Regions from separate parts of the Lactiplantibacillus sp. YT640 genome, predicted to be linked through region 2. Evidence: predicted binding sites of a transcription regulator. Region 2 holds the regulator's gene; the other holds the start of a gene.
The links. The regulator CtsR, encoded in region 2, represses protease genes until heat stress. The targets are predictions, from matches to a motif close to TTGGTCAAAAAAGGTCAAANA.
Positions count from the first base shown of each region.

Region 1: a site for CtsR is predicted at 3,982-4,002, ahead of ACOV1R_RS04875 (Bax inhibitor-1/YccA family protein). Genes of this name have one in related genera too.

Region 1 covers NZ_JBMNVY010000004.1:160,969-173,467, reverse strand. The annotation lists gene ACOV1R_RS04900 (cysteine desulfurase) at 1-251, shown strand, start outside; gene sufU (Fe-S cluster assembly sulfur transfer protein SufU) at 238-705, shown strand; gene sufB (Fe-S cluster assembly protein SufB) at 702-2,108, shown strand; gene ACOV1R_RS04885 (metal-sulfur cluster assembly factor) at 2,402-2,740, shown strand; gene ACOV1R_RS04880 (helix-turn-helix domain-containing protein) at 2,764-3,651, shown strand; gene ACOV1R_RS04875 (Bax inhibitor-1/YccA family protein) at 4,191-4,907, shown strand; gene polA (DNA polymerase I) at 5,170-7,818, shown strand; gene mutM (bifunctional DNA-formamidopyrimidine glycosylase/DNA-(apurinic or apyrimidinic site) lyase) at 7,830-8,654, shown strand; gene coaE (dephospho-CoA kinase) at 8,664-9,257, shown strand; gene nrdR (transcriptional regulator NrdR) at 9,299-9,814, shown strand; gene ACOV1R_RS04850 (replication initiation and membrane attachment family protein) at 9,836-11,239, shown strand; gene dnaI (primosomal protein DnaI) at 11,243-12,178, shown strand.
Region 2 covers NZ_JBMNVY010000008.1:64,982-77,480, forward strand. The annotation lists gene ACOV1R_RS07635 (DNA-directed RNA polymerase subunit beta) at 1-1,914, opposite strand, end outside; gene ACOV1R_RS07640 (TetR/AcrR family transcriptional regulator) at 2,161-2,763, opposite strand; gene ACOV1R_RS07645 (ATP-dependent Clp protease ATP-binding subunit) at 2,942-5,446, opposite strand; gene ACOV1R_RS07650 (CtsR family transcriptional regulator) at 5,465-5,932, opposite strand; tRNA gene ACOV1R_RS07655 (tRNA-Pro) at 6,422-6,495, opposite strand; tRNA gene ACOV1R_RS07660 (tRNA-Pro) at 6,546-6,619, opposite strand; tRNA gene ACOV1R_RS07665 (tRNA-Arg) at 6,627-6,700, opposite strand; tRNA gene ACOV1R_RS07670 (tRNA-Leu) at 6,711-6,796, opposite strand; tRNA gene ACOV1R_RS07675 (tRNA-Gly) at 6,805-6,876, opposite strand; tRNA gene ACOV1R_RS07680 (tRNA-Thr) at 6,901-6,973, opposite strand; tRNA gene ACOV1R_RS07685 (tRNA-Leu) at 6,977-7,058, opposite strand; gene serS (serine--tRNA ligase) at 7,475-8,752, opposite strand; gene ACOV1R_RS07695 (deoxynucleoside kinase) at 9,035-9,670, opposite strand; gene ACOV1R_RS07700 (M15 family metallopeptidase) at 10,061-10,798, opposite strand; gene ACOV1R_RS07705 (amino acid permease) at 11,180-12,499, opposite strand, start outside.

The DNA.
Region 1 (12,499 bases), on a different contig from region 2:
CCCAACATCATACGGGCGTCATCGCCTTTAATATCGACGGTTTGCACCCGCACGACGCGGCTACCGCGTTGGATATGGAAGGTGTCGCCGTTCGCGCGGGTCATCACTGTGCACAACCCCTGATGGCAGCGCTCGGCTTAGTAGCAACTGCACGGGCTAGTTTTTACATTTACAATACACAAGCGGACGCTGATCAATTATTAACGTCACTCCAAGCAACAAAGGAGTTTTTCGAACATGGGACTGTCTAAATTAAGTGGCTTATATCGCGAAGTGATTTTAGATCATGGTGATCATCCGCATCATAAAAATGCGTTGCCAAACGCAACACATGCCATTACGTTGAAAAATCCAACTTGTGGCGACGTCATCAATTTGGCTATTCAATTGGATGCGCATGATCAAATCGAAGATATTGGATTTACGGGTGAGGGCTGTACCATCAGTCAAGCATCGGCCAGTATGATGACGGATGCGGTGATGGGTAAGTCGAAAGAACAGGCATTGGCAATGGCTAAGACATTTTCGGATATGGCGATTGGCAAGCAACACCCGCAGGCCGATATGGATGCCTTAGAAGACGCCGCAATTTTATCGAATATTATGCAATTTCCGGCACGAATCAAATGTGCCACGCTAGCTTGGTGGGCTTTGCAACGGGCATTGCTTGCTGAAAATGGCAATGAGGAGGAATCAGAAGTATGAGTGAAGTACCTGACGTGGTCAAAAATGACCGTGATTATGAATATGGATTTCATGACGATGTCAAACCAGCATATTCAACTGGGCGAGGATTAACGGAAGCCACGGTGCGCGAAATTTCCGCGGCAAAACATGAGCCACAATGGATGTTGGATTATCGGTTAAATGCCTATCATGAGTATTTAAAGATGCCGATGCCTAAGTTTGGCCCGGATCTCACGAAACTCGACTTGAAGGACATGCTGTATTATCAGAAGATGACCGATAAAAAGTTCCGTGACTGGAAAGAAGTCCCAGCTGACTTGAAGCGGACGTTCGACCGGTTAGGTGTGCCTGAAGCTGAACGGAAATACTTAGCCGGTTCATCGGCGCAGTATGAATCTGAAGTCGTTTATCACAATATGCGTAAAGATTTTGAAAAGTTAGGTATTATTTTTACCGATACCGATACGGCGCTTCACGATTATCCAGAACTGTTCAAGAAGTGGTTTGGGAAACTCGTCAAACCAACCGATAACAAGTTTGCGGCTTTAAACGCGGCGGTCTGGTCAGGTGGGTCCTTCATTTACGTGCCTAAGGGTGTCCAGACGAAGACGCCAATTCAGTCATATTTCCGGTTAAATGCTGAAAACTCGGGTCAGTTTGAGCGGACTTTGATTATCGTGGAAGATGGTGCCAGTGTCGACTATGTCGAAGGGTGTACGGCCCCTAATTATTCTTCAGATAGTTTGCACGCGGCCGTTGTTGAAGTCAATGTTGAGCCCAACGCTTACTGCCGTTATACAACGATTCAAAACTGGTCTGACAATGTTTATAGCCTGGAAACTAAGCGAGCTGCAGCGGCCGAAAATGCCACGATGGAATGGGTCGATGGGAATTTAGGTTCGAAGGTTACGATGAAGTACCCAAGCGTTTATTTGAATGGGGAAGGTGCCCGCGGGACCATGTTATCGATCGCGGTTGCCAGCAATGGCATCCACCAAGATTCTGGTGCTCGGATGATTCATAATGCTAAGAATACCTCCAGTTCGATTGTTTCGAAGTCCATCGCTAAGACTGGTGGTGCGACTGATTACCGTGGAACCGTGCGTTTTGCCAAGCATTCAGACGGTTCCAAAGCGCATGTTGAGTGTGATACGATCATCATGGATGACCAGTCGTCTTCCAACACGATTCCGTATAATGAAATCGACAGTGCTAACGTCGCGATGGAACACGAAGCTAAGGTGTCCAAAATCTCAGAAGAACAGCTCTACTACTTGATGAGCCGAGGGATTTCAGAAGCTAAGGCAACCGAAATGATTATCATGGGATTCGTAGAACCATTTACGAAGCAATTACCGATGGAATATGCTGTTGAATTAAACCGGTTAATCAGCTTTGAGATGGAAGGTTCAATCGGGTAGTAAGGGGGATTGGTTAAGCTGATGTTAAAATAAAACTTGAGTGGCATGCGAGATTGCGATTCGAGTTTTTTGGTTAAATGATTGTTGATGAATGTTAGCCATTATAATCGTGCCAGCTAGGATGGTTGATAATTGTAGTAATTTAAAATTGTATCTCGGTTAGTGTTTTTATCATGCTGATTCGCCTTTTCGTTAATATTGGCGACGTACTTTATTATAAATTAGGATTATTAACGTATATTCTAACAATGGTATAATTAAAAACAGTTTTAAACAGACAGGAGTGTGGCAGAATGGCAGACGAACTTGGCGAGGATAAGGCCCTCTCACCCGTTGAAGACGCGGTCATGAAGTCGTTAGAGCAGGTGATTGATCCAGAACTGGGCGTTGACATGGTTAACCTTGGTTTGATCTATGGTGTTGACGTAGACGATAATGGTAGCTGCACGGTAACGATGACGCTGACGACGATGGGGTGCCCATTAGGAAATTTATTGGCAAGTCAAATTAATCAAGCAATTATGAGTGTGGATGGTGTTAAGAATTGTGAACTTGACTTGGTCTGGGAACCTGCTTGGGGAATTGATAAAATGAGTCGTTTTGCTAAGGTTGCCCTTGGCATTCATGGCTAACGGGTGAGACAAGGTGGTGTGCGATGGATATTGAAAAGTTTATTGCCCGGCGAAAAGCTTTAAAAATTTCACAAGTCAAATTATCAAACGGAATTTGTACGCAGGCGACTTTAAGTAAGTTTGAACGGCGTGGGCGAGTACCAGCATTAGCAATTTTAAATCAGCTCTGCGCTCGTCTGGGATTGACAGTTGATGATCTAAGTGAAAACCAGGCTAATTCAGTGACCCAAATTCGACAGCAACTTGATGAGATTGAGCGACGACTGATGATGGAAGATTATCAATCAGTCCTGCAATCATTGGTAGACCTGAAAGTTGAGCAAATTGATGCGGTACCTTCACGGATGCAATATTACTATTTATGTGGCATGCTAAGTTCGTTGATTAATGGAACAGCCAGTGATATTTGTTTTTCCTTCTCGCAAATCGTTGATGATTTGGATAGGGCTCACCAAACAATTTTCACACCGCTAGCTTATGTCGGTCTGGGTGTCATGTATGGCCGGTTAGCTGAGCCTGAGAAAGCTCAATTTTATTTCAGGAGAGTACGATACTATGTCGAGCACGCTGGCTCATCAGGATATGCAAATGATTACTTACGGCTGTTAACCCTAATCTTTTATACGGCAGAGTATTACGCAATTAGTGGTGATTTCGTCACAAGTAATCGTCTAATAGATGATGGGGTAGCGCTTTGCTCAGATGAACATGTCACGTATTACTTACCAAGATTGAAATACTTAGCGACCGAGAATGCTGTTAAGCAACAACTTTCGGATAAATTGATTAAGCGGTTAATGAGTGAAACAGAAGCTTTTGCACGGATTAATCATAATCAAGTTGTTGAGGTTAAGGTAGCTGCATTGCGACAACGATATTTGCAGGGTATTGCTGCTTCAGAAAACAATTAACAAGACAATGGCTAGATTTAGTGTTTTATTGTAGTTTCCAACATGCTAAAACTAATCAATGCTTTGTACATTAAATAATAAGAAGTCCCACACTAGCAAGTCAATACTAGTGTGGGACTTCTTATTTAGAAAGTTATGTATGACGCCGCCCGCCCCTAAAAAATCTTCCCCGGATGTCCCGCAAAAAGTCCTACCGATTGAAGTTCTATTATAAACGCTTATGGTGTCCCATTCCGGAAAATCCTAATGTAGCGGTAATCCATTAAAGACAATGATTGAATGGAATTCACTTAGACATAAGAAATTCTTATTAAATTCACAGGCACAAACTATTTTACCTTCTTTGACTAATTTGATAGACTTAAGTTAAGAAAGTTGAGGTGACTGATTGAGATGGCTAGTCATAGGCAAATGATTGACAAACTAGTGTGGTGTTGTTACTAGCGCAGTCTGCGTTAGTAACGATGCACAAACTCAATTTTTAATCTTAACTCGGAAAAAGTAACGAGTAGTCAATTTTTAGGTGAAAGAGGGATTTTATGAACAATTTTCAAAATGACCCACAACCACGGACCATCAACACACAAGTTGGCCTCCGTAGTTTCCTAACTAAAATGTATGGGTTTATGACAATCGCCGTGTTAGTTTCGGCCTTTACCGTTTACTTAGCGATGACCACGTTCCAAGCACAAATTAATGCCGCCTTTTCACAACACCCATTCATCTTCTTGATGATCTTCATTGTCAGCATGTTTGTGATGATTGGTGGGATTCAAGTCAACGCGACACGCAATCCAGCGATGAGCTTCACCTTACTGATGCTCTTTGCCATCATCTTTGGGGTTGAAATGTCAGTGACCTTGTCCTTATACACGGGTGCCGTTATCACCGGTGCGTTCGTTGCAGCTGGAGCTGTATTTGCGACCATGGCGGTGATTGGGACGACGACTAAGCGTGATATTTCACGTATTGGGACGCACTTGATTGCAGCTTTAATCGGGTTGTTTGTCGCTTCACTGGTCAATATGTTCTTACAAAGTGCCATGATTAGTTACATCTTTTCATACATTGGTGTATTGATCTTCGCCGGCTTATCCATGTGGGACGCTAACCGGATGCGCAACATGTATTTACAATATGGTGACCAGGTTTCATCGACTGGTTTGGCCGTTACTGGGGCCTTACAATTATACTTGGACTTCGTTAACTTGTTCCTCTACTTCGTCCAAATCTTCGGTGGCTCAAGCCGCGACTAATCATTAAGATAATTATTAAGGATTATGACCAAGATGTCATAATCCTTTTAATTTACCGAAAATGAGTTATTTCACGGGTTTTCGGTGGACCGAACTCCCGTTTTACTTAATTGTTTGGTACAATTATAAGGGTAAATAATTAGTCGTTCAGCCTGTACTGACAGGCGCTGCGAATCAGACCGCCAATCGAGTGGTATTAATGGTCTGAGTGACGGATTTTCATAAAAATGATGATTTAAATTAAGAGATGGGGAGCAAACTAATGGCAAAAAAATTATTACTGATTGATGGTAACAGTGTGGCATTTCGGGCGTTCTTTGCGTTGCATAGTCAACTGGAACGGTTCGTAAATCCAGACGGCCTGCATACCAACGCCATTTATGGCTTCAATACAATGCTTGACCACATGATCAAGGCAGTCGAACCCACGGATATGTTAGTGGCTTTTGATGCGGGTAAGACCACGTTTCGAACAGCCATGTACGATAATTACAAGGGTGGCCGGGCTAAGACGCCTAGTGAGTTTTCTGAACAAATGCCGTATATCAAACAGCTATTAGACGCGTATGGTATCAAACATTATGAATTAAAAGACTACGAAGCCGATGACATTATTGGCACACTGGCCGGTCAAGCGGATCAAACCGGCTACACCACGACGGTCGTCACTGGTGACCGTGATTTGACGCAGTTGACGACCGAGCATACCACGGTGGCCGTGACCGTTAAAGGTGTTTCTGAAGTGGAACACTATACGCCGGCGCACGTTGAAGAAAAGCTGGGCATCACACCGGCACAAATTATTGACATGAAGGGGTTGACAGGTGATACCTCGGATAACTATCCGGGTGTCACCAAGGTTGGTGAGAAGACCGCCCTTAAATTACTCAAACAGTATGGTACGATGGAAGGCATTTATGAAAACATCGATGCCATGAAGCAGAGCAAGATGAAGGAACATCTGATTGAGGATCGCGAACAAGCGGCGCAGGCTAAGGTGCTAGCAACAATCAAGCGGGATGCGCCGATTGATGTTCAATTGGCTGATTTATCCTATGATGGCCCGGATCTTGACCAGCTGGCCGCGTTTTATCAGAAGATGGACTTTCAATCATTTTTGAAGAAATTACACCTACAGTCGGACGAACCAGCAACGCCCATTGATTATACCGTCTTGACGAAAGCTAACCTGACGGAATTGCAACAATTTACCGATCACGTGGACTTTTATTTGGAGATGCCAACGCCGAACTACCACACGTCGGCCTTTGCTGGCTTTGCCATCGGAGCGGATGATCACTGGTACATCAGTCGGGATGTGGAATTATTAATGCAACCGACTGTGGCTGATCTCTTGAGTAGCACAACGATTACCAAGGACGTTTTTGATATGAAACGCACGACGGTCGGGCTTAATCGTTTGGGTATTCAGCTAGGTAAAGTCGATTTTGATCTCTTACTCGTTTCATACTTATTAGATACAAATGATAACAGTAACGACTTGGGAAGTTTAGCTGAGCAACACGGGTACACTGACTTGCCGAGTGACGAGACCGTTTATGGTAAGGGCGTTAAGCGTGCCATTCCTGAAGATGATGATGTCTACTTTAGTCATCTCGCCCGGAAATTGGCCGCGATCGCTAGTTTGAAGCCACAGTTATTAAAGGAATTGGCAGCCAATGAGCAGGATCAACTTTACGATGATATTGAAAAACCGATGGCCAATGTCTTAGCTCAGATGGAAATCGCCGGCATTACGGTCGACAGCAGTCGACTTAAAGCCATGGGCAGTCAGTTTACAGAACGGTTGAGTGAAATTGAACAGACGATTTATCAAGAAGCCGGTGAAGAGTTCAATATTAATTCACCTAAGCAACTAGGTCACATCTTGTTTGAAGAAATGAAATTACCCGTAATCAAGAAGACCAAGACAGGGTATTCTACCGCCGTAGACGTTCTAGAAAAGTTAGCACCGGAAGCACCAATCGTCGCTAATATTTTACAATATCGTCAGATTTCGAAGATTCAATCGACCTACGTTGTCGGTTTGTTAGATGCCATTCATTCTGCTGATCAAAAAGTGCATACGCGCTACTTGCAAACGTTGACCCAAACCGGCCGGTTGTCGTCCGTTGATCCAAACTTACAAAACATTCCGGTGCGCTTGGAAGAAGGACGTAAGATTCGACAAGCCTTTGTTCCTAGTCATGAAGGTTGGCAGATTTTCTCGTCTGATTATTCGCAAATCGAATTACGGGTTCTCGCGCATATTACTGATGATGAAAATATGCAGGCCGCTTTTAAAGCGGGTGATGATATTCATGCCGCAACGGCCATGCGAATCTTTCATTTGAACTCAGCTGAAGAGGTGACGCCAAATATTCGACGGCAAGCCAAGGCGGTTAACTTTGGAATCGTCTATGGAATTAGTGATTACGGCTTGTCACAAAATATCGGCATTACGCGTAAACAGGCTCGCAGCTTTATTGACGCTTACTTCAAAGAATATCCGGGTGTCAAAAAGTATATGGATGAAATTGTCCAAACGGCGAAAAAACAAGGTTATGTGGAAACCATTTCACATCGACGCCGGTACTTGCCAGATATTAATTCCAAGAGCTTCAACCAACGCTCATTCGCTGAACGGACAGCCATGAATACCCCCATCCAAGGGAGTGCGGCTGATATTATCAAGATTGCGATGATTAAGATGCAAGATAAGTTACAGGCTGCGGGTTTGAAAGCAACCATGCTGTTACAAGTTCATGATGAATTGATTTTTGAAGCGCCAAAAGAAGAAATTCCAGTTTTAGAAAAATTAGTGCCAAGCGTGATGGATTCCGCCGTACAGTTAGCCGTACCGTTAAAGGTTGAGAGCCACTACGGTGATACTTGGTACGATGCAAAATAGGGGGAACCACCATGCCTGAATTACCTGAAGTTGAAACTGTTCGTCGCGGCTTAAATCGTCTGGTTAGCGGGGCAACGATTGCTAGTATCGAGGTTTTTTGGCCGAAAATTATTAATAATGATGTCGATAGTTTCAAACAGCGTTTAGCCAACCAAACGATCCAGACCATTGATCGGCGGGGGAAGTATTTATTGTTTCGCTTTAGCAATGGTCTGACGATGGTGTCGCATTTGCGGATGGAAGGCAAGTATAATGTTGTACCGCGTGGTGAAGATCAAGGTAAACACACGCACGTGATCTTCCATCTGACCGATGATCGTGATTTGTTGTACAACGATACGCGTAAGTTCGGGCGAATGACGCTCGTGCCGACCGGTGAAGAAAACACGGTGGCGGGATTGCGGACAATTGGCCCGGAACCCGTTGCTGAACAGTTAACACTGGCTTATATGACGGCCACTTTTGGCAAGTCGAAAAAGATGATCAAACCACTATTGTTGGATCAAAGTAAGATTGCGGGCATTGGGAACATTTATGCGGACGAAACGCTATGGATGAGTAAGATTCATCCAATGCGGCCTGCTAATTCACTAACTACTGATGAGATTGCAACATTGCGCCAAAACATTATTGATGAAATGGCGATGGCAATTAAAGGTCACGGCACCACTGTTCATTCATTTTCAACGGCATTTGGTGAGGCCGGTCAGTTTCAAAATCACTTACACGTCTATGGTCGTGAAGGGGAACCTTGCGAACGGTGTGGCACGATTATTGAGAAAATCAAAGTGGCACAGCGAGGGACCCATTTTTGTCCGTTAGAACAACGGTTGTAGGTGATCAAGATGACAAAGCTGATTGGATTGACTGGTGGCATTGCCACTGGTAAGTCGACTGTTTCTAAGCTGCTGGCAACTAAGTTACCAATCGTTGATGCGGATAAAATCGCGTGGCAGGTTGAAGGGCCAGGCCAACCGACGACCCAAAAGATTGTGGCGCACTTTGGTCAGCAAGCAGTGCTGGCAGACGGGCGGCTGAATCGGCCATGGCTTGGCCAGTTGGTTTTTAACGATGCTCAAGCTTTACAAGCCTTAACCGCAATTACACGGTTACCGATTCAGTACGCGATGTTCGAAGCGATTGTCGCGGCAAACCAGCAACAGCCCGACGCAATTATTTTAGATGTGCCGTTGTTATTTGAAAGTGGCTGGCAACATGTTTGTGATCAAGTGTTGGTTGTGACGGCACCACCAGCCGTAGTATTGCAGCGGTTAATGGCACGTAACCACTTATCGCAACAGGCGGCTCAGGCACGAATTGACAGCCAAATGCCACTTGCACAGAAGGTCGCAAGGGCTGACGTTGTCATTGATAACGGGGCCAACATTGATAAAACTAAAGCAGCCGTGTTAAAATGGCTGAAAACTATTACTAAATAAAGAAAAACTGATTGTTAGTTGTTACAAGGGGTGAGAAGTCTATGCAATGTCCACATTGTCATCATAATGGCTCCCGCGTGGTTGACAGTCGACCAACTGATGATGGTCGCGTGATTCGACGGCGCCGGGAATGCGAAAACTGTGGGTTCCGGTTCACAACATTTGAACGGGTCGAAGCCACGCCATTATTAGTCATTAAGAAAAATGGTGCCCGCGAAGAATTCAATCGTGAAAAAGTCTTGCGCGGAATTATTCGCTCGGCCGAGAAACGACCCGTTAGCATGGAAACCATGACGGGCGTCGTTGATGATGTTGAAAATAAGGTCCGGTCACTGGGCGAAAATGAAATTTCAAGCCAAGTTATCGGCGAGTATGTCATGGAGCAATTGGCAGATATTGACGAAATTTCGTACATTCGTTTTGCCAGTGTTTACCGGCAATTCAAGGATATGCACGTCTTCTTGAATGAACTCCAAGATATGATGGAGCGTGATAAGGTCAAACTGGCAAAACCGTCAGCGAAGACGACCCACGCACCTAAACGAAAAAAAGATTAGTGAAAAAGAATGGTGAACAACATGCCAAATGATGAACCCTTAACACCCAAAACTGGGTTAGTGGTCCCGCAAGCACCAGCGCTCAGTGCGGCGCAACAAGCTGTATTGGCGGAATTATACTTGCCACTGATGGGGCCATTGGCATATAGCTTGTACGCGGCGTTACGTAGCTTACAGAGTAGCGAGAATGAGCTGAGCAATCGACGCAGTCACGCGGAACTGCTTGGCATCCTAAATGTGGACTTGCCGACGGTGTTAGCGGCTCGGCGTAAACTTGAAGCAACTGGCTTGTTGCGCAGCTATTATCAACAAGATGAATTGGGTGCCATGTACATTTATCAATTACAAGCACCATTACTGGCGTTACAATTCTTTGCGGATGATCTATTGAGTGTCCTATTGTTAGATACGGTCGGTGAGTTACGTTATCAACAACTTGCTGGCGATTTTGCAGCACAGCCGATTGACTTGACGGCTGCCAAAGACGTGACGGCAAATATCTTAGATGTGTTTCACGTTGATAGTCAAAAAGTTACGACGCCACCTCTTTCAGTGCAAAAGGTGCGCGCCCAATTGGCGGCCAATGAACCGGCCGAGGATCACTCGCCCGTGCTCAGTGACGATGACTTTGACTGGCAACTGTTGGGGCAAATTTTGAAGCAGAACTATGTTGATCTCAAACAGGTTGCGAGTTCACGGCAACTGATCATTACGGAAAGTCGGGTCTACGGCATCAGTGAGATTGAGATGGCTAAGTTAATCAGTGAAGTGGCTAGTTTAACAACGGGTCAGTTTGATGAAAATCAATTGAAATTATTGATTGCGCGGCGCTATGAACGGCCCGCAGTTTCGAGTCAGCAGGTCGCTACGGAAGCAACGGTTGCAACGACGACCACTAAGGATAACAAGGCTTCAGCACAGCTCTCAACGGCTGAGCAGCAACTCGTGACGTATGCTAAGCAGACAGTGCCGTATGACTTTTTATCAGCTTTGAAGCAGGAGAAACATGGTTTTGTGACGAGCGGTGAGAACCGGCTAGTTCATGATTTAATTGGTCGGGGGGTATTACCCAATGCCGTCATCAACATGGTGATCTACTACTTATTGCAAAATCGGGAGTTAGCTGCCCTTAATCGTAATTTGCTAGAAACAGTCGCCAATGATTGGCAACAACACGGCATTACGACGCCGGAAGCGGCTTTGATGTATTTGAAGCAACGTAAACAGCCGAAATCAACACCAACACGGCGCAAGAACAATCGACCGACGCGTAAGGAGATTATGCCAAAGTGGGCCCAACAACAGCAACAGACTGAGAGTGGTAAGCAACCAGCTCAGACCGGTAAACAAATTACTGCTGCCCAACGCAAACAGCTTGCTGATCGACTAGCAAAGCTTGAGACAAATTCGGAAAAGGAGGACTAAAACATGGAGAATATCTCAGAAACACTCCGGACGTTAATGAATCGGAAAAACTTGAATCATCGGTATGAGGCGTTAATGACAACTGTGTACCAAGATCCAGATGTTCGCCAGTTTTTAGCTGCTCATCAAAACGAATTATCTTCGGATGCGCTAGAACGTTCAGCGGCTAAATTATATGAATTTTGTGAAGAGAAACGTAAAATTGCGCGGCACGAGCCAACTCAAGCACCTGGGTATCAGCCGACATTAGTGATGAGTAATCACTTGATTGACATTGCTTATCAGCCAACACCACAAATGCAAGAACAGCAAGCTGCTCACGCATTGCAACAGCGGGTTCGATCAATCAGCATGCCGAAAAATATTCAGACGGCGGACTTAAAGACGTATGATCAAGATGGTGACCGGGCGACAGCATTAATGGCAGCACTTGATTTTATTGATGCCTATACACAAGCGCCCAAGCGTTTTCACCGGGGCTTATATCTCTACGGCTCATTTGGTGTCGGTAAAACTTATTTACTCGGTGGGATGGCGAACGCGTTGGCTGCTAAGGGTTTCAATACGACCTTGATTCATTTTCCGAGTTTTGCGGTCGAGATGAAGCGCTCAATTAGTAACAATACGTCGGCGGATAAGGTCGATGCGATTAAACGGGCACCGATTCTCATGATTGATGATATCGGTGCGGATGCTTCGTCGACTTGGATTCGGGACGATGTGCTCGGGGTTATTCTGGAGTATCGAATGCAGGAGGAACTGCCAACTTGTTTTTCGTCTAATTTTTCGATGCAAGAATTGCAAGATGGTTATTTGACGCTCTCACAAAAGGGTGATGAAGAACCAGTCAAAGCGCAGCGAATCATGCAACGGGTACGTTACCTTGCGAGTGAGATTGAGATGGTCGGTCGTAATCGACGACTCAATCCCGATGCTTAAAATCAAGAGTTGACTTTTAGTTTAAAAGTGGTTTAATGAAAACAGATGCAAAAGACACGCTTTGTTTACCATGGATTGCAGAGACCAAGACCTTGTTCTGGAAGTCTTGGACCGGGTTTACGAAGATACCACTTTTGTGAACATGCTCAATTGAGCCGGAACGCTTCCGTTATTAGCGCTAATGAGTCAGTGTCTTTGATGACACTGAAAAATCGGGTGGAACCACGTCAATGACGTCCCTAATGCTAGTTCAGTCTGGCATTAGGGACTTTTTTGTCGTCCCGGCGCGGTGTTTTGGTGAGTGGGTAAATTTTAAGGAGA
Region 2 (12,499 bases):
TTCCAAGAAAGGAATACATGCCGTTGCGACGGCAACCACTTGTTTAGGCGAAACGTCCATGTAATCGACATTTTCGATTGGCGTTTCCAAGTTTTCTTCCTTGTTACGAGCTAAAACAGTGTCTTCAACGAAAGAACCATCATCATTCAATGGAGAGTTGGCTTGTGCAATCACAAATTGGTCTTCTTCATCGGCTGCTAAGTAGTCGATCTTATCGGTAACCTTATGCGTTGTCCAATCGACACGCCGGTATGGCGTTTCGATGAAGCCGTAACGGTTGACCTTCGCATAAGAAGACAAACTGTTGATCAAACCAATGTTAGGGCCTTCAGGCGTTTCGATTGGGCACATCCGACCGTAGTGGGTATAGTGCACGTCACGAACTTCATATCCGGCCCGATCACGAGTCAAACCACCAGGTCCTAAGGCTGATAAACGCCGCTTATGCGTTAATTCACCTAAGGGGTTGGTTTGGTCCATGAATTGTGACAATTGTGATGACCCAAAGAATTCCTTAATTGAAGCAACCACTGGGCGAATGTTAATCAATTGTTGTGGCGTTACCGTCGCAGCATCTTGAATCGACATCCGTTCACGCACAACCCGTTCCATCCGGGATAACCCAATCCGGAATTGGTTTTGCAATAATTCACCCACGGAACGAATCCGCCGGTTACCCAAGTGATCAATATCATCGGTTGAGCCAAGACCTTCTTGCAAGTTGAAGAAGTAATTAATGGAAGCAATGATATCAGCAGGCACAATGTGCTTGAACTTCAAATCAATGTTGCCATTACCAATCACGTTCACAACCTTTTCAGGGTCGTTTTGTGAATAAACCTTAACAACTTGTAAGACCATTGGATTCGTAACAACGGCTTCGTCAGATGGTGTGTAAGTAACCGTCTTAAAGTCGTCACGTTCCAAGTATGGGGATAGTTTAGCCATGACATTCTTGTCAATGACCGTATCCTTTTGCGCAATAACTTCACCAGTATCAGGATCAGCTAATGTCTCAGCTAACGTTTGGTCCATTAAGCGCGTCTTCATGCTTAACTTCTTGTTAACCTTGTAGCGACCAACTGGTGCGAAGTCATACCGTTTTGGATCGAAGAACCGAGCAGTCAATAGGCTCCGCGAACTGTCAGCCGTCTTAGGTTCACCAGGACGTAGCCGTTCGTAGATATCTTTTAAGGATTCTTCAACCCGGGAGTCGTCGGTGTTCTTATGAACGTCCTTTTCCAACGTCAACATCAAACTGTCAGTTTCACCCAACATGTCAATAATGTCATCGTCAGAACCATAGCCTAAGGCCCGGACTAATTCCGTCAATGGAATCTTCCGCGTACGGTCGATCCGTACGTATGAAACATTCTTGGCGTCAGTTTCAAGTTCTAACCAAGCACCCCGGTTAGGAATAACCGTTGTGCCGTAGCTAGGACGCCCATTTTTATCTAATTCTTCATTGAAGTAAACGCCGGGTGAACGAACCAATTGTGAAACAATGACCCGTTCGGCACCGTTGATAATAAACGTCCCTTGTTCAGTCATTAATGGAAAATCACCGAAGAATACGTCTTGCGACTTAATTTCACCAGTTTCATGGTTAGTTAAACGTAGGGTAACGTGCAATGGTGCCGAGTAGTTGGCATCATGTTCACGAGCTTCTTCGACGGTGTACTTTGGTTCTAATAATTGATAGTCGACAAATTCAAGTGAAAGTTTTCCTGCGAAATCGTCGATCGGCATAATATCTTCAAACATTTCCCGGAGACCTTCATCCAAGAACCATTGGTAAGAATCGGTCTGGATTTCGATCAAGTTAGGCAAATCAAGAACTTCCTTGATACGTGCATAACTTCTACGGGTACGGTGTTTACCGTATTTTACTAAATGTCCGGCCAAGTTGTTCACCCCTTCTTATTATTCCGGAACCCGCCACCTCCAGCCAAATATTACATTTGTGTTACAAATGCGTTTTTGACCGAATTTTAGGCATAAAAAAACCAAAAATAGTCGCTTAAGTTGACTATTTTTGGATTTATATTAACGAGCCGCACAGACAATAGATTGCGCGTTCGCTCGAGTTCACGGTTACAGACAAGTTATAATATACATCGAATAACGTTAGTTGTCAACTAGTAGACTTCTCTGCCGCCATTAGTTTTCTGGTTCACTCGCAACCCCGTATAAGATCATCTTCAAAAGGGTTTGAACGCGGGTCCGCTCGTCAGCATGAGGATCACCGATTTGATGAAAACTGTTAAACAGCGGACTCAAGCTGGTGATATAGAAATTCGTCGCCATCTGTGGCGTGACCCCCACATGTAGTTGCATGTCAGGTTGCTCAAAAACGGTTTGAATCGGCTTCACATAATCAGTAACAAATATGCCGCCCAACTCGCGAATATGTTCATGCGTTAATGCTTTGAAACTGGAATGAATTAACGTGAAGACATCAGCCGGATGCTTATGCGTTAGTAATAGCGAGACTTCTGTTAATTGATCCAACGGAGACCAATCCGCACGGACTTGAATCGCTTCAATGCCAGCCTTGATTTCCGCACCGACCGTCGTAATGACAGCCAGAAAGATGACCTCTTTATCTTTAAAATGGTGATAAAGCGCGGGCTGCGTAATGCCAATCGCATTCGCAATGTCGCGCGTACTTGTCGCATCATACCCATTTCTTAAAAACAGTTCCCGGGCTGTGTCTAAAATCGCCTGGTGCGTCTTCGCCATCTGTTCGGCTCGTGTCGCCATGTTATCATCTTCTTTCTTGACTTTATTTCCTATTATAATTTACACCAATCAGCACCGAACCACCAGCCTCAGATCCTACAGTTCACTTCAGTGGGTAGCATCTTAATACCGATTGAACCTAAAAGATGACGCCTGAAGTGGACTACCACTTCAAGCGTCATCTTTAATTTAATCGCGCCTACTTTGAGGAAACGGTCGAACGACCATCTGCCTTAGGCTGGTTTTTAATATTAATTGTAATGGTACCCTTGCTAGCACCAATCGTAACTTGGTCATCGACCTTGATCGCGCCGGTCAATAATTCTTCACTCAACCGATCTTCGATTTCAGTCTGTAATGCCCGTCGAATTGGTCGTGCTCCGTACTCAGGGTCAAAGCCAGCCTTCGCAACCACGTCAATGGCAGCCGGAGTGATTTTGATCTTGATACCTTGTTGGGCCACTCGATCAACAATTTCTTGTGACATCAACTTAACGATTTCGTGTAATTCTTCCTTATTCAATGAATGGAAGACGATTGTTTCGTCGATCCGGTTTAAGAATTCTGGGCGGAACGTCTGTTTTAACGTTGCTCGAATCGTCGCAGCAACCGCATTGTAGTCATTGGCCTTATCAGTTGCACCAAAACCAACTGATTTTTCATCACGAAGTGTGGTTGCCCCAAGGTTCGACGTCATAATCAGAATCGTATTTCTGAAGTCTACCTTCCGACCCTTAGAATCCGTCAAGTAGCCGTCATCCAAAACTTGTAACAAAATGTTAAAGACGTCCGGATGAGCTTTTTCAACTTCATCAAATAGCACGACCGAGTATGGTTTCTGGCGAACCTTCTCTGTCAGCTGACCGCCCTCGTCATAACCAACGTAACCAGGTGCCGAGCCAATCAAACTACTAGTCGAATAGCGTTCCATGTATTCAGACATGTCGATCCGAATCATATTATCTTCAGACCCGAACATCGCTGCTGCCAAGGCTTTTGCTAGCTCCGTCTTACCAACCCCAGTTGGTCCTAAGAACATAAAGGAACCAATTGGCCGACTCGGATCTTTCAACCCGCTGCGCGCACGGCGAATAGCACGAGCCACTGCGGATACGGCTTCTGGCTGTCCAACAACCCGTTCATGCAAAATCTTTTCCAAGTTAACTAAGCGTTCACTTTCAGATTTTTGCAATTGCGTTAACGGAACCCCGGTCCATTCGGCAACGACCTGAGCAATATCCTCACCTGTGACTTGTAAATCATAGTGTGGTGTTGCCCCCTCAGTCACTTCGGCGTCTTGGTCAGCTTCGATTCGATCTAGGCGTTGCTTCAGTTGCATCTCCTGCTTACGAATATCAGCGGCCTGTTCAAAATCTTGTGCTTCGATCGCTGTTTCCTTATCCTCACGCAGTTGCGCTAACTTGTCCTGGTTCTTGGATAGCTTTGTTGGTTGATCCATCTGATCGATGCGGACTTTAGCTGCCGCCTCATCCATCAAGTCAATGGCCTTATCAGGCAAGAAACGATCACTGATATACCGGCTGGATAGCTTGACTGCTTGATCAACAGCTTCATCCGTAATCGTAACCCGATGATGTTCTTCATAGCGTGGCCGTAGTCCATCTAAGATTTCAACGGCTTCGTCTTCGGTCGGTTCATTGACCATGACCGTTGCAAAACGCCGTTCCAACGCAGCGTCAGATTCAATGTACTTTTGATACTCATTTAAAGTGGTTGCCCCAATCGTTTGGAGTTCCCCTCGTGCAAGTGCGGGTTTCAGAATATTAGAGGCATCAATAGCCCCTTCAGCACCACCGGCACCAATCAAGGTATGCAATTCATCGATAAATAAGATCACATGGCCATCGTTGTAAATTTCATCAATCACTTTTTTCAGGCGGTCTTCGAATTCACCACGATACTTTGTCCCAGCGACTAACGATCCCATATCGAGCATCATCAAACGCTTATCTGCCATATCAGTTGGCACATCACCGGCCACAATCTTTTGGGCTAGACCTTCGGCGATTGCAGTCTTCCCAACCCCAGGTTCACCAATCAAGACCGGATTATTCTTCGTCCGCCGTGACAGGATCTGAATGACCCGTTTGACTTCCTTGGAACGACCTACTACCGGGTCCATTTCTTGTTCACTAGCTAATTGGGTCAAATCGCGCGCCAGAGAATCCAAGGTTGGCGTTCCTTCAGTCTTCTTGCCACCGCGATTAGCCGCGTTACCCTTGCGCTTACTCATGGCGTCACTGACACCTAGCTTGCGAAGAACGACTTTACGCGTCTGACCTAGATCTAAGTTTAAATTCATTAAAATTCGCGAGGAAAGGATACTTTCATCAGAGAGCATCGCTAACAACAAATGTTCCGTTCCAATCTTGTTGGCACCGAGCCGTTTTGCTTCATCACCGGCAACGGACAAAATTTCTTTGGCCTTTGGTGAATATGGCAAGTAAGTATCCTTGCCAACATTGCTCAACGTCCCATAGCCAGTGAACCGTTCGATTTCTTCACGAATGTCATCTTCACTAACGGCATATTGTTGTAGCACCTTATTAGCAATTCCATTCTTTTCGATGGCCAATGCTAATAGCAAATGCTCCGTACCAACTGCCTGATGCTTGAAATATTTGGCCTGTTCCTGTGCCAGTACCAGCACACTTTTGGCACTAGGTGTAAATAAGTTATCCATTGCGATTCCTCGCTTTCTTTAGCTTTCGTAACGCAAGTGGTTCAAGATTCCGATAATTATCCGGGCCCGCAGACTGTTTTCTAAGTCCCGGTCCGTTAATCCTAACGTCTCGTGGTCAATCGCCACTAAAATCAATTGCGCTTCTCGACGATTTAAGACGTCGTCCTCGTATAAACTTTGGACGACCGCATAAGCATCTCGTTGTGTGATTGAATCGCCGATCACCTGTATGAGGGCGTCCAACACATCAGCATCATCGACCAAATTAACCTTCTCAATGCGAATATAACCACCACCGCCACGTTTACTTTCAACTAAGTAACCATTTTGGATCGTAAACCGGGTCTTAATCACATAATTAATCTGTGAGGGTACCACGTTGAAAAGGTCGGCAATTTCTGACCGTCGAATTTCAACATGCTCCGAGTCCGCCAAAATACTTTTTAAATACTTTTCAATAATATCCGAGATATTTTGACTTTGCATGTGCTTCACCCTTTTCATTATCTTTGACTAATATTGACTATTATTATACGAGGATAATGGAAAAAAGCAAAGAATTTCACCCAAACCGCGGACTAGCATGTGCTTAACGGTTGTTACAGCATAGCACGCCGAACGTTTGCTTTCAATTGATTCAACCGTTTAGAACCTCATAATGATTAAATTATTAGGTCTCCATATTCATTGAACTACCTATTTAAAATATGTCAAGTTGAGTCACTCCTCATTGCAGGCGATGGGCACTGGTATCACAACGATGAACAGCAGTTCCGAGACTAATTTCTCCGAGCTCATGACTAACAGTGGCTGTTGCCTTGTCGGGATTATGAGTCACAACCACCGTATTCTTCACATGGCTGACTTAGTGAGTAACGTCGCAAAAGTGTCCCCTGACCGTTGAAACACCCCTGCTTACAAAAAAGGCCATAAAAAAATCCAGCCAAATGACTGGATTAGTTGGTTTAACCGTAATCGGGAAAACAGGATTTGAACCTGCGACCCCTACGTCCCGAACGTAGTGCTCTACCAAGCTGAGCTACTTCCCGAGAAAATTAAATAAAAAGCCTTAGCACTTAACTAAGACTGTGTTAAACGATCGGGAAAACAGGATTCGAACCTGCGACCCCCTGGTCCCAAACCAGGTGCTCTACCAAGCTGAGCTATTTCCCGATACTAATGCACCCAGTAGGAGTCGAACCTACAACCTTCTGATTCGTAGTCAGACACTCTATCCAATTGCGCTATGGGTGCTTATTTAAAATGCCGAGGACCGGGATCGAACCGGTACGGTTATCACTAACCGCAGGATTTTAAGTCCTGTGCGTCTGCCAATTCCGCCACCCCGGCAAATTAAAAGCGGAAGACGGGATTCGAACCCGCGACCCCCACCATGGCAAGGTGATGTTCTACCACTGAACTACTTCCGCATAATAAAGCTATTAAATTGTAAATGCCGACTAGAGGATTCGAACCTCCGACCTCCTCATTACTAGTGAGATGCTCTGCCAACTGAGCTAAGTCGGCATGTGCGGGTGAAGGGACTCGAACCCCCACGTCGTAAGACACTAGAACCTAAATCTAGCGCGTCTGCCAGTTCCGCCACACCCGCATGATGTTAATCATGCCTTGTTGCCGGTTCAAACAGTTCTTACTGGTATGCCTTGACAACTATTTAACTTTATCATCATGTTGAATACTTGTCAACAACTTTTTTCAAATAAATGGATAAATATACTTTTTACTGGATAAACAAGTTATATTTTTCCGACAAGAAATATTATAGCACGGTAGCCGAAAATAGCAAACCCTATTTTCAAAAAAAGGTGAATAAATTTCAGTAAACCCAGCTTTTTCGCCCTTTTGCGCCTGAAATGTTGTCCCGACATTCTGCCCGTCCCGCAATTATTTAGTCAACTCGGCCGTTATTTCCACTCACATTTTAAAATCGACAGTTCCTTTTAATACTCATTAATTATGCAAAAAAAGCGAACTCGCATCACTGCGAGTTCGCTAACTTCATCTCAATTAACCTTGTTTTTCAATCTTCGTCTTACCGTGCATATATGGAACTAATACATCCGGAATCGTAACCGTCCCATCTTCATTTTGATAGTTTTCCAAAATGGTCGCAACGGTCCGACCGACAGCTAAGCCACTCCCGTTCAAAGTATGAACGAATTGCAATTTGCCATCGTCATCGCGATATTGAATGTGCGCCCGCCGAGCTTGGAAATCAGTACAATTTGAACAACTCGAGATTTCCCGGTACTTGTCTTGTTCTGGGAACCAAACTTCCAAGTCATGTGTCATGGCAGCTGTGAAGCTCATGTCACCAGTCGTTAACGTAATAACGTGATATGGTAACCCAAGTTTCTTTAGCAATGATTCGGCATTGTTGGTCAACTTCTCTAATTCATCCCATGAATCTTCTGGTTTCGTGAACTTAACCATTTCAACCTTATTGAATTGGTGTAAGCGAATCAAGCCTTTCGTATCACGACCAGCACTACCAGCTTCTTCACGGAAGGCTGGTGATAAGGCCGTAAAGTAAACTGGTAATTTTTCAGCCGGAATAACTTCATCACGATAATAGTTGACTAATGGCACCTCGGCCGTTGGAATCAACGTCAAATCTTGCGTCGTAATCCGGAAAGCGTCTTCCTTGAACTTAGGAAATTGGCCGGTACCGTACATAGATTCATCAGTGACCATGTATGGCGGCAAAACTTCCGTATACCCTTCAGCTTCGTGCTGGTCTAAGAAAAAGTTGTAAACGGCGCGTTCCAGTTTAGCACCATCGCCCACGTAGTATAAGAAACGACTACCAGAAACCTTAGCACCGCGTTCAAAGTCTAAGATGCCTAAATCTTCACCGATATCCCAATGTGCTTTCGGCGTAAAGTCAAAATGCCGTGGTGTCCCGATTCGACGTAATTCAACGGCATCTTCTTCTTTCAAGCTAACTGGTACGTCGGGATGGGGCATGTTTGGTAAATGTGCAGCCATATCCTGAACTTGGGCATCGACTGTCCGCCGTTCTTCATCCAACGTCTTCACATCGGCGCTAACCTTTTGCATTTCTGCAATTTCGGCACTAGCGTCTTCCTTGTTCCGCTTCTTCTGTGAAATTTCGCCTGAAACTTGGTTACGCGTCGACTTCAATTGTTCGCTCTTGGCGATCAATTCACGACGCTTTTCATCAGCGGCCAATAAATCATCGATGTCACTCGCAGCAACGCCCCGATGACCAAGCTGTTCTTTTACAAAATCTGGATTTTGACGAATCATTTTAACATCTAACATAACGACGTCTCCTTTTCACTTTTAATCGTAAATAAAAACAGTCTCTCCTCCCAATTGGGACGAAGAGACTGCGATTCGCGGTACCACCCAAGTTCAGGATCATGATTAATCCCACCCTTAAACGGATAACGGCCGTGCCGTGCAGTATTACCTGCCCACATTGTCGCGCCGGAGTTTCGACTACCGATTCACACCACCCACCGGTTCTCTGAACGTCTACTTAAAAACGCGCCGTGTTTAATATTCACTGTCTACTATAAAACATTGATTCTAAAAAGGCAACTAGCCTAAACTAGCCACTTTTTCGTCGATCAACCGAATGACTTCCTTACGCGCATCCGCATCGGCGACAAAGTCCAGCTGATCCCCGTCGATCTGCATCTTCGGGCTATGATCATAATTAGCGTACCAGTCGTCATAGCGTTCATTCAAAGTCTGATAATATTTATATAAATCAGGATCTTGATCAATTTGTTCGTAAGAACGGCCCCGCTTTTGGATTCGTTTGAGCATCGTATCAAAAGAAATATTGATATGAATAAGTAAATCAGGACTCTTTTGATGAGACGCTTCTGGCAATTCCTGCATCATGTTATCTAATAATGAATCATAAATGTCAACTTCGGTATTCGTCGCCCGGCCAAGATCACCATTCAAATGAAATAATAATGAATCTTCAAAAATCGACCGGTCTAAGACGTCCAGATCGTTAGCAAAAGCTGATTTAATACTGTCTAACCGTTTATTTAAAAAATAGATTTGTAATAAGAAGGCGTACTTCTTAGGATCCTTATAAAATAACGGCAAAATGGGATTATCATCAACTGACTCGTAAAACGCTTTAGAACCAAAGTGGTTAGCCACTAACTGCGTTAAACTCGTCTTGCCGGCACCGATTGTTCCTGACATTACAAGCATGGGGCGTCTCTCCTTTTAATCACGTCAAAATTTTGATTATCTCTAAAAGCAACACTACATATTGTACGCACCCACGTCTTAAAATGCAATATCTGGTGAGTTAATTCAGTAAAAAACTTCGCACCAGCCACAACTGCGACGCACTAGTCAGCGATCCAAGCAACTCACTAACACACACTGGGTTACCCAAGCCGGCGCTGGTGGCACTTCAGCTTTGAGTGCGGCCTCTGACCAGCATGATCAAGTGACAACGTGTCGTGACCAAATAATACTCAGTTGAGACGAACCCACATTGCTAAACCGAAGACAATTTAAAAGCGCACGCTAGCTAATTCCTAACGTACGCCATAAATGGTATTAATTGGGGCCATCAATAATACGGCTAGCTTATTACTTGGCCGCCTTTTCTCGAGCTTGCAGCAAACTGACGTACTGTTCGAGAGTCAAATTGTGCTTAGTCATGAATTCCGCACTCGCCTTACCAACGTAACGGAAATGCCAAGATTCATAGTCAATCCCGGTCGACTGCTTACCATCTTTAGTAAAGCGCAACACAAATCCATAGTCCGCCGCGTGATTAATCAACCACTGCTGACCCTTGTTCTTGTCGGATGATGACAATAATTGATTACCATGAGTGCTGTACCAGTGCGTGTTCATGATATCTGCTGCGAGACCAGTTTCATGCTCACTACCACTAGGAACTGCGACATATTCTTTAGTCAGCTTTAAGGCTTCCTTGGCTGATTTTCCTTGATTCTCATAGGTTTGAATCGACTGATCCCAAACCTCTTTTTGATAAGCGACTGAGCGATACCCAGACACGATTGTTGCTGGATAGCCGGCTTTTTTTGCCCCCGCTAGAAAGGCTTCCAATGGTTTGACGATAGAACTACGGACTTCAATACCATCCACGCTCGACTTATTAAATGTCATCTCAGCGCGCTTATGCCACTTATTGACGACCACTAAGTCGCTATCGGTCGATTTAACGCCTTTCGGTAAGGCACTAATCAGTCGTTGCCGCTTGGTCTGCGTCTTCGTCGACTTAGCACTCGTAGAACTACTAGTCGCTTTAGACGTCGACTGGCTAGCACCACAGCCAGCCAGGACACCTGCTAATGACACTAATGCTAGACCTCTTAACAAATTTCTCTTTAACATCTCTCTCGCTGCCTTTCTCATTTCAGCTTAGCATAGTCATAGCCGACTAGCCTATTCTTAAGGATAAGTTTGCGAATTTTTAATGATTCCATATTCTCATTCTATCAAATTACCATAGATATCAGATTAGCGCACCCTCAATTTGCCGCTTGCTATCATTACAATCGTGCAAGCCCCCGCTCATAACGATCCGCCGTGACCATCTGTTGTGAGCAGTGTTATCAGCATAAATCAGGACACCTAAAAATACGACCGCGCCTTGAGTTGACAGGCCCAACTCTCGCCGTCAAAAAATGCGATTGACCCAGTGTCAACCGCATTTACTCAAACTATCAAAGTGCGTGCTTAATCTTGATGGTGCCGTTTGCGTGTCAAATCAACCTTGTCTAGTGGAATCATCTTAGTATGGTGACGAATCTTATAATAGACATACAAGATGATGAATAACGGGATGCTCATATAGGTCACCCCAATAGCCTGCCAATCAAGCGTTGCAAATGAATGTAAGTCTTGACCAATAATGACCACGACACACAAGATAAAGGCGAACCACGGGCCAAATGGGAACCACTTGGCATGGTACCGCAATTCACTCAATTGATGACCCTGCTTAACAAACGCGCGACGGAAACGCAGATGCGAAATAGCGATTCCTAGCCAAGCGATAAAGCCCGTTAACCCACTGGCCGAAACGAGGAAAATATAAATTCGTTCACCGAATAGACTCGACAAGAACGTGAGTAATCCGATCACCGTCGTTCCTAATAATGCCATGATTGGAATCCCACGACGATTGACCCGACCAAATGTCTTGGGGGCATAACCCTGTAATGACAAAGAATATAACATCCGTGTCGAGGCGTACATCCCCGAATTAGCAGCTGACAATACGGACGTCAAGATCACTGCGTTCATCACACTGGCCGCAGCCGCCAACCCAGCCCGTTTAAAGACTAACGTAAACGGACTGATGGCAATATCGCTCGCTGATGACCCTAGAAGATCTTTCGACGTATAAGGAATAATCGCCGCAATCACGAAAATGGCTAAAATGTAAAATAACAAAATACGCCAGAAAACTTGTTTAATAGCCGCCGGAATACTTTTCTCCGGTGTTGCTGACTCCCCGGCCGTGATCCCAATTAATTCGGTTCCTTGAAACGAAAAACCAGCGACCACGAAGACACTCAAAATCGTTGGAATTCCACCAACAAATGGTGCCTTTTTATAGGTAAAGTTACTGAGGCCAGTGGCATGACCGCCCATGATTCCCACGATCGTCAAGACACCGATAACCAAGAATACGAGCACGGTCACCACTTTAATTAGCGAAAGCCAGTACTCAGTTTCTCCAAACGACCGGACTGACAGCGCGTTGATCGTAAAAATCAAAACGAGCGCAATCAGACTAAAAACCCACCCCGGCACGGATGGCAACCAGAACTGCATGACAATCGCCGCCGTACTAATATCGACCGCTAACGTGATTGCCCAGTTGAACCAGTAATTCCAGCCCATCGCAAACCCAAGTGCCGGGTCAACAAACTTAGTGGCATACGTGGAAAACGAACCTGAAACGGGCAAATAAGTTGCCATTTCGCCCAGACTAGTCATTAAAAAGTAAACCATCACTCCAATACCAACGTAGGCCAGTAATGCTCCCCC